Regions from separate parts of the Terrabacter sp. C0L_2 genome, predicted to be linked through region 2. Evidence: riboswitches for the same ligand, from Rfam matches in the RefSeq annotation. Region 2 holds a riboswitch; each other region holds the start of a gene.
The links. Region 2 has a riboswitch for S-adenosylmethionine ahead of U5C87_RS11480 (bifunctional o-acetylhomoserine/o-acetylserine sulfhydrylase). Riboswitches for the same ligand answer to the same signal wherever they lie in the genome.
Positions count from the first base shown of each region.

Region 1: it holds a riboswitch for S-adenosylmethionine, as region 2 does, so the genes downstream of both, U5C87_RS18400 (aminotransferase class V-fold PLP-dependent enzyme) here and U5C87_RS11480 (bifunctional o-acetylhomoserine/o-acetylserine sulfhydrylase) in region 2, are expected to answer to the same signal.
Region 3: it holds a riboswitch for S-adenosylmethionine, as region 2 does, so the genes downstream of both, metX (homoserine O-acetyltransferase MetX) here and U5C87_RS11480 (bifunctional o-acetylhomoserine/o-acetylserine sulfhydrylase) in region 2, are expected to answer to the same signal.

Region 1 covers NZ_CP143557.1:3,950,227-3,953,493, forward strand. The annotation lists gene U5C87_RS18395 (FtsK/SpoIIIE family DNA translocase) at 1-1,326, opposite strand, end outside; SAM riboswitch class IV at 1,550-1,675, shown strand; gene U5C87_RS18400 (aminotransferase class V-fold PLP-dependent enzyme) at 1,711-3,132, shown strand; gene U5C87_RS18405 (endonuclease/exonuclease/phosphatase family protein) at 3,182-3,267, opposite strand, start outside.
Region 2 covers NZ_CP143557.1:2,494,959-2,498,225, reverse strand. The annotation lists gene U5C87_RS11490 (glycosyltransferase family 2 protein) at 1-348, opposite strand, end outside; gene U5C87_RS11485 (acyl-CoA dehydrogenase family protein) at 423-1,586, opposite strand; SAM riboswitch class IV at 1,762-1,881, shown strand; gene U5C87_RS11480 (bifunctional o-acetylhomoserine/o-acetylserine sulfhydrylase) at 1,969-3,267, shown strand, end outside.
Region 3 covers NZ_CP143557.1:2,808,421-2,811,687, reverse strand. The annotation lists gene U5C87_RS12865 (universal stress protein) at 81-479, opposite strand; gene metX (homoserine O-acetyltransferase MetX) at 647-1,921, opposite strand; SAM riboswitch class IV at 1,937-2,051, opposite strand; gene U5C87_RS12855 (DUF4192 domain-containing protein) at 2,172-3,267, opposite strand, start outside.

The sequences.
Region 1 (3,267 bases), 1.5 Mb from region 2:
GACCTCGTAGCGCGTGACCGTCGGGCCGCGCGTGAAGCCGGTGACGGCGGCGTCGATGTCGAACTGGTCGAAGACGCCGGTCAGCGACTCGACGACGCGGTCGTTGGTCTCGCTGCGCGTCTTGTGCGGCGCGCCGGGGGTCAGCATCGCGGGGTCGGGCAGGCGGTAGGTGATGTCGCCGCCGAGGCTCAGCTGCTCGACGCGGGCCGGCAGCTCCGACATGGGCGGCGGGATGAGCTCGGCCTTGGGGCCGACCTTGCCCGTGTCGGGCGCACCGAGCGTCTTCGGGTCGGTGGCGTCGATGACGCGCTCACCCTTCTCGCCACCGGGGCGCGGCACGACCAGGCCGGGCGGCGTCGGGCGCTTCTCACCAGGTCGCGGGCGGGTCGTCGTGTCGTCCTCGAGCGCCTTCTGCGCGGCCTGGCGGAAGGCCTCGTCGCCGTCGCGGTCGGACAGGTCGACGGGCTTGCGGCGGGCGCGCTTGACGGCCGCGGCAGGGGCGTCGTCGGGCGCGTGGTCGTCGTCGCCGTGGCCGCGGTCGATGACGAGGGCGCGCAGCTGGCGCATCCGGGTCGGGATCATGTTGACCGGTGTGGCCGTGATGACGAGCAGGCCGAAGAGCCCGAGCAGGATCAGGAGCACGAGGGCGCCGTAGGTCGAGACGGCCGCGGCGAGCGGGCTCGAGGCGAGGAAGCCGAGGATGCCGCCGGCCGCCCGCATGCCGTCGGCGCCGTCGGGCGGGTTGGGGATGCCGTCGGCGAGGTGCGACAGGCCGCATGCGGCGAAGGTCAGCGCGATGGTGCCGACGACGATGCGGTTGGTCGCCGCGTCGTCCTGCGGGGCGCGCAGCATGCGCAGGCCGAGGGCGAGCAGGACGAGCGGGACGGCATACGCGACGCGGCCGAACGTGCCGGCGAAGACCGCGTGCACGATCTGGCCGAAGGTGCCCGAGACGCCCCACCACTCGCGGGCGGCGACGACGATCGCGAGCGCGATGAGGGAGAAGCCGATGCCGTCACGCTTGTGCTCGGGCTCGAGGTCGGCGGCGCTGTGGCCGACGCGGCGCACCGCTCCCCCGGCCATGTGCGAGACGCCCATCCACGTGTTGCGCATCGCGCCCAACGGGAAGGGCAGACCCCCGCCGCGCGCCTTGGAGGACGTCTTGGTCGGGGTCTTGGCGGCCGGCTTGCGGGCCGCCGGCTTGCGCTGCGCGGGCCGGGTCGACCGGGCTGCGGGCGGGCGCGACGTGGCCCCGCCGGAGGACCCCTTGGCACGGGTTGCCGCGGTGGTGCTCGAGCGTGGGCTGCTGGACGGACGTGACGCCATGCTCGCACCGTACGTCAACGCACCGCTGAACTCACGCGTCACACGCGCAACAGCGACGACCGACTGGACGGCGGCGCAACCCCGTCGCGTATGCCGGGTGGCCCGGTCGGCGCGGCCGCCGAGCCTCCGCGAATGGGGTCGCACGACTGCGCGCGTCTCAGATCGCGACACCCGAGGACCGACCGGTGGACAGTCCGCGAGCCGTCCCCCTATCGTCGTCGCAGGTCATGAGTGCCAGTGACAAGCCCCGGCTCGCTGGCCAGCAACCCTCCTCCGCGGTGGGGTGCTCCGGGTGACGACCAGGCCGCCCTCGGTCCGTTCGTGGAACTGAGGTCGGCAAGCGCGGACCCGCACCGGGTGGGTCCCTGACCCAGGAGCACCCTCATGTCGGTCCTTCCCTCGCCCCTTCCCTCGACCCTTGACTCGACGCACCCCGCCGCCTCCCTCTGCGGCGGCTCCCCCGCCCCCGTCGTGCGCACCCGCGCCCTGCACGTGGTGCCCGAGTCGCGCACGCTGCCCACCGTCGTGGGCGCGGGACTGCGCGTGCCCACCCTCCACGGCGAGACGGCATACGCCAACCTCGACCACGCCGCGTCGACGCCCGCGCTCGAGACGGTCAAGGCGGCGGTGGACCGCGCGCTCGAGACCTACTCCTCCGTGCACCGCGGCGCCGGCTTCGCCTCACGCCTGACGAGCACGTGGTACGAGCAGGCCCGCGAGGAGGTCGCGGCCTTCGTCGGTGCGCGCGAGGGCGACTCGGTCGTCTTCACCCGCACGACCACCGACTCGTGGGCCCTGCTGAGCAAGGCGCTGCCGAGCCGCACGACGGTCTTCGTCTTCGACTCCGAGCACCACTCGACCCTGCTGCCGTGGGGCCGCTTCCGCACCGTGCGCCTGCCCGTCCCGCAGACCGTCGAGGACGCGCAGGCCCTCCTCGAGGAGGCCCTGGCCGACCACCCGTCGCGCCACCGTCTGGTCGTCGTCGCAGCCGCCTCGAACGTCACGGGTGAGGTCTGGCCCGTCGAGCGCTTCGCCGCCCTCGCGCACCAGCACGGCGCGCGGATCGCCGTCGACGCCGCCCAGCTGTCGGCGCACCGCACCATTGACCTCGCCGAGTGGGACGCCGACTACGTCGCGTTCTCCGGCCACAAGACGTATGCCCCCTACGGCGCCGGCGTGCTCGCCGGGCGGTCCGACTGGCTCGACGCCGGCAGCCCCTACCTCGTCGGCGGCGGCGCCACCCGGTCGGTGACCGAGGACGGCACGACGTGGGCCACCGGCCCGGCACGGCACGAGGGCGGCAGCCCCAACGTCATCGGCGCCATCGCGCTGGCCGCGGCCTGCTCGACGATCGCCCGTCACCGCGAGGCCATCGAGGAGCACGAGTCGCGCCTGCTCTCGCGGCTGCGCGCCGGGCTCGACGAGGTCGCCGGGGTCGAGGTGCTCTCGATCTTCGGCGAGGACAGCGACCGGGTCGGCGTCGTCGCCTTCACCCTCGAGGGCTGGGACTCCTCGCTCGTCTCGCAGGTCCTGTCCGTCGAGCACGGCATCGGCGTGCGCGACGGCAAGTTCTGCGCCCACCTGCTCGTCGACGAGCTGCTCGAGGACCCGTGGGGCGAGCGCGCCGCCACGGCCGTGCGGGCGAGCATCGGCCTCGGCAGCACCCTCGAGGGCGTCGAGCGCCTCGTCGCGGCCGTCGCGCGGCTCGTCGAGCACGGCACCGACGGCACGTGGACCTTCACCGAGTCCGGCTGGAGCCTCGAGGGCACCGACCCGCGCGACGTCGAGGTCGAGCGCCCCTGGTGACGACCGACGTCCCTGGCGACGTCGGGGGCCGCGTCCGTGCGGTCCCGCCTCAGCGCGCCGGCAGGTGGTAGCTCGCCCACACCGCCGCGTGGTCGGCGCGGTTGTAGGCGACCTGCCCGGCCGCGACGACCGTCA
Region 2 (3,267 bases):
CCGCTCCAGCTCCCGGACGGCGACGCTGATGTAGTCGTCGGGGATCTCGGCGTGGCCGTCGACCCGGACGATGACCTCGCCCGTGCTCGCGCCGATCGCGGCGTTGAGCCCGTCCGGGGTGCGGCCGGTCGGGTTGGGCACGACACGCACGCGCGAGTCGCCGGCCGCGAGGGCGGCGGCGACCTCGTCGGTGCGGTCGGTCGAGGGTCCGAGCGCGAGGACGACCTCGAGGGGACCGGCGTAGTCCTGCGCGAGGATCATCGCCACCGCATCACGAAGGTGCCTCTCCTCGTTGAGGATCGGCATGATGACGCTGACCGCCGGCTGGAGGTCGGGAGTCAGGTCCACGGTGGTGTCCTTGTCGTCGTCGTTCGTCGGTGAGGCTCGGTGGCCCGAGCCTCCCCGCGCGAGCGGCGACCAGCCTACTTGAGGAGCTGGCGGGCCATGACCAGGCGCTGGACCTGGTTGGTGCCCTCGTAGATCTGGGTGATCTTGGCGTCACGCATCATCCGCTCGAGCGGGAAGTCGCTCGTGTAGCCGGCACCACCGAGCAGCTGGACGGCGTCGGTGGTGACCTTCATGGCGACGTCCGAGGCGTAGCACTTGGCCGCGGCCCCGAAGAAGGTGAGGTCCTTGTCGCCGCGCTCGGACTTCGCGGCCGCGACGTAGACCATCTGGCGCGCCGCCTCGAGCTCCATCGCCATGTCGGCGAGCATGAACTGGATGCCCTGGAAGTCGGCGATGCGCTTGCCGAACTGCTTGCGCTCCTTGACGTAGGCGAGGGCCTGGTCGAGGGCGCCCTGCGCGATGCCGACGGCCTGGGCACCGATGGTGACGCGGGTGTGGTCGAGCGTGCGCAGCGCGATCTTGAGGCCGTCGCCGACCTGACCGACGACGCGGTCGCCCGGGAGGCGCACGTTGTCGAAGTGAAGCTCGCGCGTCGGGCTGCCCTTGATGCCGAGCTTGCGCTCCTTCTCACCGAAGGTGAAACCCTCGTCGGACTTCTCGACGACGAAGGCCGTGACGTTGCCGCCGCGAGGACCGTCGGGGTCGGTGACCGCCAGCACGGTGTAGTACTCCGAGACGCCGGCGTTGGTGATCCACGACTTCTGTCCGGAGAGCACCCAGCCGTCGCCGTCCTGGCGGGCGCGGCAGCGCATCGACGCGGTGTCCGAGCCGGCCTCCCGCTCGGACAGGCCGTAGGAGAAGGTCGTCACGCCCTTGGCGAGCGGCGGGAGGTAGCGGGACTTGACCTCGTCGCTGCCGTCGAGGATCACGGGCAGCGAGCCGAGCTTGTTCACGGCCGGGATGAGCGAGGCCGAGGCGTCGACCCGGGCGACCTCCTCGATGACGATGCACGTCGCGAGGGCGTCGGCTCCGACGCCGTCGTACTCCTCCGGCACGTGGGGCGCGAAGAAGTCGGAGGCGACGAGGGCGTCGTGGGCCTCCTGCGGGTAGCGGGCCTCCGCGTCGACGGCCGCGGCGTACGGGGCGATCTTGTCCTCGGCGACCGCGCGGACGGCCTCCCTGAGGGCCTCGTGGTCCTCGCTGGTCCGGAACAGGTCGAAGTCGGCATTCGTGCTCACAGCGCGATCCTACTCACGAGTTCGGATTAGTAGGACGTCCTAGTGATCGAGGCCACGGCGAGCAGATCCCTGTGCCCGCCACCTCGCTCACCGCGCCCTGTCGGGTGAGACGCGGCGTCCACCATGAGGACAGCCGCTCCCGGAGGACGGACACGCATACGTACACTCGCACGTAGGTCATGAGCGCCAGCGACAAGCCCCGGCTCGCTGGCCGGCAACCCTCCAACCGCGGTGGGGTGCCCCGGGTGAGGACCTGGCCCTTCGACGCCACCCGGCGCTCGGGCAAGCGCGGAGAGCCTCTCTCCCGCACCGACCCGTCGGTGCACCAGGTCCGCCCAGCGGGGACCTCTGGTCATCGACACGACCCAGGAGGAGCACGACGATGACCGAGCCCAGCTGGTCCTTCGAGACCAAGCAGATCCACGCCGGACAGAGCGCCGACAGCGCGACGGGATCACGCGCGCTGCCGATCTACCAGACGACGAGCTACGTGTTCGACGACACCGACCACGCGGCGAACCTGTTCGGGCTCAAGGAGTTCGGCAACATCTACACCCGCCTGATGAACCCGACGACCGACGTCGTCGAGCAGCGCATCGCCGCCCTCGAGGGCGGCGTCGGAGCGCTCCTCGTCGCCTCGGGACAGTCGGCGACGACGCTGGCCCTGCTCAACATCGCCGAGGCCGGGGACCACGTCGTGGCCTCCCCCAGCCTCTACGGCGGCACCGTCAACCTGCTGAAGTTCACCTTCCCGAAGCTCGGCATCGAGGTCAGCTTCGTCGAGGACCCGACGTCGATCGAGTCGTGGCGGGCCGCCGTGCGCCCGAACACCAAGGCGTTCTTCGGCGAGACCATCGCCAACCCCAAGGCCGAGGTCCTCGACATCGAGGCGGTCGCCGCCCTCGCCCACGAGCACGGCGTCCCGCTCGTCGTCGACAACACCATCGCGACGCCCTACGTCATCCGCCCCATCGAGTGGGGTGCAGACGTCGTGGTGCACTCCGCGACGAAGTACCTCGGCGGCCACGGCACCTCGATCGCGGGTGTCATCGTCGACTCGGGCAACTTCGACTACGCCAAGGACCCCGAGAAGTTCCCCAACTACAACACCCCCGAGGAGAGCTACCACGGCCTCGTCTTCGCGCGGGACCTCGGCGTCGGCAGCCCGCTCGGGGCGAACCTCTCCTACATCCTCAAGGCACGCGTCCAGCTGCTGCGCGACCTCGGGCCGTCGGCCTCGCCGTTCAACGCCTTCCTCATCGCCCAGGGGCTCGAGACGCTGTCGCTGCGCATCGAGCGCCACCTCGACAACGCCGCCAAGGTCGCCGCCTTCCTCGCGGACCACGCGCAGGTCGAGCGCGTCGTGTGGGCCTCGTTGCCCGACAGCCCGTCGCACGCGACCGCCCAGAAGTACGCGCCGCGTGGCGCCGGCGCGGTGCTCGCCTTCGAGATCGCGGGCGGCCTCGCGGCGGGCAAGAAGTTCGTCGAGGCGCTGACGCTGCACAGCCACGTGGCCAACATCGGTGACGTGCGCTCCCTCGTCATCCACCCGGCATCGACGACGCACTCGCAGGGACCCGAGGAGGACCGCCTGGCAGCCGGGGTCACGCCCGGCCTCGTGCGGCTCTCGGTCGGCCTCGAGCACATCGACGACATCCTCGCCGACCTCGAGCAGGGCTTC
Region 3 (3,267 bases), 310 kb from region 2:
GGAACACGCGCATGGCGCGAGCACGTCGACGGGCCCTGCGAGACCTGTCGTGAGGTGCCGGTCGAGCTGGCAGTGTGGCGTCAGTCGCCCTTGACCGCGAGCACGGGACAGCTCGCGTCGAGCAGGATGCGCTGCGCGTTGGACCCGAGGATGAGCTTGCCCACCGGGCTGCGACGACGGAGACCGATGACGATGAAGTCGGCGTTCTCCTCCTCGGCGACCGAGATGAGGTCCTCGGCGGGGTCGTTGCCCCGGACGAGCTGACGCACCTCGTGCTCCAGACCCTTCTCCTCGAGAACGGCCTGCACGCGGGACAGCTCGGTCTCGAACTGCCTGGCCTCGTCCGCGTCAAAGTCCTTGCCCCCTCGGTGGGAGCTGATGACGACGAGCTTCGCACCGCGCAGGACGCATTCCTCGGCAGCTCTCTTGAGCGCCGCACGACCTTCCTTGGTGGCGACATAACCAACGACGATGGCCACTTTCCCGGACCTCCTTGGGACGGAAACAACCAGTGCTCGCACCGTACCCGATAACGGGTCACCGGGCGCGTCCCCCGCGCGCACTGCCGACACGCCTTCGTCACATCCTGTCGGCCGGTCTGCCGGCCGGCGTCCGGGAGGCGAACCGGCCCGTCGCGCAGCAGGGTTCAGTCGCGACGCCGGTCGAGCGCGTCGCGGATGATGCGCCCCACCTGGTCCTCCTCGATGAGGAAGCCGTCGTGGCCGAAGTCGGAGACGATGTGCGCCCGACGCGAGACGGGAAGCGCGTCGTGCATGTCATCGGACAGGCGCGGCGGGTAGAGACGGTCGGTGTCCACCGAGACGATCGTGCAGTCGGCCCTGACGCGTCCGAGCGCCGCCTGCACGCCGCCGCGGTCGCGACCCACGTCGTGGGAGTTCATCGCCTCGGTGAGCACGAGGTAGGAGTTGGCGTCGAACCGGCGGGCGAGCTTGCCGGCGTGGTGGTCGAGGTAGGACTCGACGGCGAACCGGCCGCGCTCCCCCGCCTGCAGCGGGTCCTCGCCGAGCTGGTGCGACCGACCGAAGCGCTCGTCGAGCTCGGTCTCGGTGCGGTAGGTGATGTGGGCGATGCGCCGTGCGAGACCGAGTCCGGTGTCGGGGCGGCGGTCGGTCGAGTAGTAGTCACCGCCCGCGAAGTCCGGGTCGTGCCGGATGGCCAGCAGCTGGGGCTGGCACCAGGCGATCTGGTCGGCCGTGGCCCGGGGCGTCGACGCGAGGACGATGCAGCGGTCGACGTCGTCCGGGTACGTGACGGCCCACTCGATGGCTCGCATGCCACCCATCGAGCCGCCCACCACCGCAGCGACCCGGCGGATGCCGAGGTGGTCGAGCAGCAGTCGCTCGGCGGCGACCTGGTCGCGGACCGTGACGTAGGGGAAGCGGCTCCCCCAGGGCTGCCCGTCCGGCGCCGGGCTCGCGGGTCCGGTGCTGCCCTGGCAGCCGCCCAGGACGTTGGAGGCGATGACGAACCACTCGTCGGGGTCGACGGGCCCGCCGGCACCGATGAGGGAGTTCCACCAGCCGGGTGAGGCGTGTCCGGGTCCGGCCTCGCCGACGACGTGGCTGTCGCCGGTCAGGGCGTGCTCGACGAGGACGACGTTGTCACCGGCCTCGTTGAGCCGGCCCCAGGTCTCGTAGGCGATGATGACGTCAGGCAGCACGCCGCCGCGCTCGAGCTCGACGTCGCCGATGTGGGCGAACTGCCTCCGGCCCACCGGGTCACCGACCCGCCAGGCACCGTCGGGAGCCGACGGGCGGGACGTCGGAGCCGAGTCGACCGCGCCGTCCTCACGGTCGCGCGTCGCCTGACCGGGCACCGTGGTGCCGTCGGTCGAGGCGCTGCCAACGGTCGCGTGCCGCGCGGGACGGCGCGTGCTCTGCTTCCGGTGGGTGACGGTCATCGGGGTACTCCTCGGTCCTCGCGCTTGCTCGCAACCGGGACGGGTGCGGCCAGGTCCTCACCCGGGGCACCCCACCGCGAAGGAGGGTTGCCGACCAGCGAGCCGGGGCTTGTCGCTGGTACTCGTGACCTGCCCCAACCATACGCGAGGGCGCCCCGGCACGAGATCCGCCGTTCCACGACATGGACGCGCGCGTCCCTGTGCCGGCCTGTACCGGCCCGACTGGCCCGGCACCGCCACGGTCCGGCGCTCAGGCGCAGCGGGACGGCCGGATGCCGTGGTCGAGCGACTGACGCACGAGGAGGCTGAGCCGGTGGTCCGGCTCGAGGTCGAGCGCCTGGTCGACGGCCACCCCGGCCCGGGCGCCGTCACCGCACCACCACGCGAGCGACGCGACGACGGACAGCAGCGGCGCCGCGTGCGCTGCAGGGGTGAGCCGACACACCTGCTCGAGACGTCCGAGCAGCAGGCGCGGCAGGCTCGCCTCGTCCCAGTCCTCCCAGCTGTCGCCGGTCACCTCGTCCGTCATCTCGTCGGTCATCTCGTCGGTCATGTCGTCGGTCACATCGCCGGTCAGGTCGGTCGGGTCGGTCAGGCTGGAGCCGGCCGGTGCCTTGTCGGGCGTGGCAGGGGACGACTCGAGGTCGAGCAGGGCATGGAGCGCCCGCAGTGCCTCGACGTCCGACGCCGCCAGTCTCGAGATGACGTCATCGCCCGAGCCGAGGGCGTCCCAGTCGGGCCCACCGGCGAGCCCCTCGTCCCACTCGCCCTCAGGCTCCCCCTCAGCGTCCAGACCACGGGCACGGCCACGGTCACGGTCGGGGACCGCGTCGCCTCCCGCGGGGACGAGACGCAGCTCCGGCCCGAGCAGGACGTCGAGCATCACGACGAGGTCGGCGGGGACGTTCTCCAGGGGCACCGTGCCCGGGCAGAGCCACCCGATGAGCGCGTCCCGAAGCTCGACGTCGCGCAGCGGTCCCACGAGGGACGGCAGCCAGTGCTCGAGGCCGTAGCCCTCGATGTCACCGCGCAGCGCCCCTCCCCACGCGACGAGGAAGTCGTTGACGAGGAACTGGCGGGCGGTGAGCTCTCCGCCGTCGAGGAGCCCGACCCCCTCGGCTGCCGGCCACGTCCGCCTCGCGGACCGGCGCCGCTGCGCAGGCTGCTGCGGCAGGTCGTCCACCGAGCCGCCGGCGGCGGCGTAGCGACGCTGCCAGTGCTCGATGGCCGTGCGCGTGAGCTCGTGCCGCAGGTCCGTCGCCGGCAGCGGCTCGACGAGGCGGGAGAGCTCGTCACGGTCCGGCAGCACCGCGTGGCCGAGCGCGACGTAGCTCGCCACCGCCGGC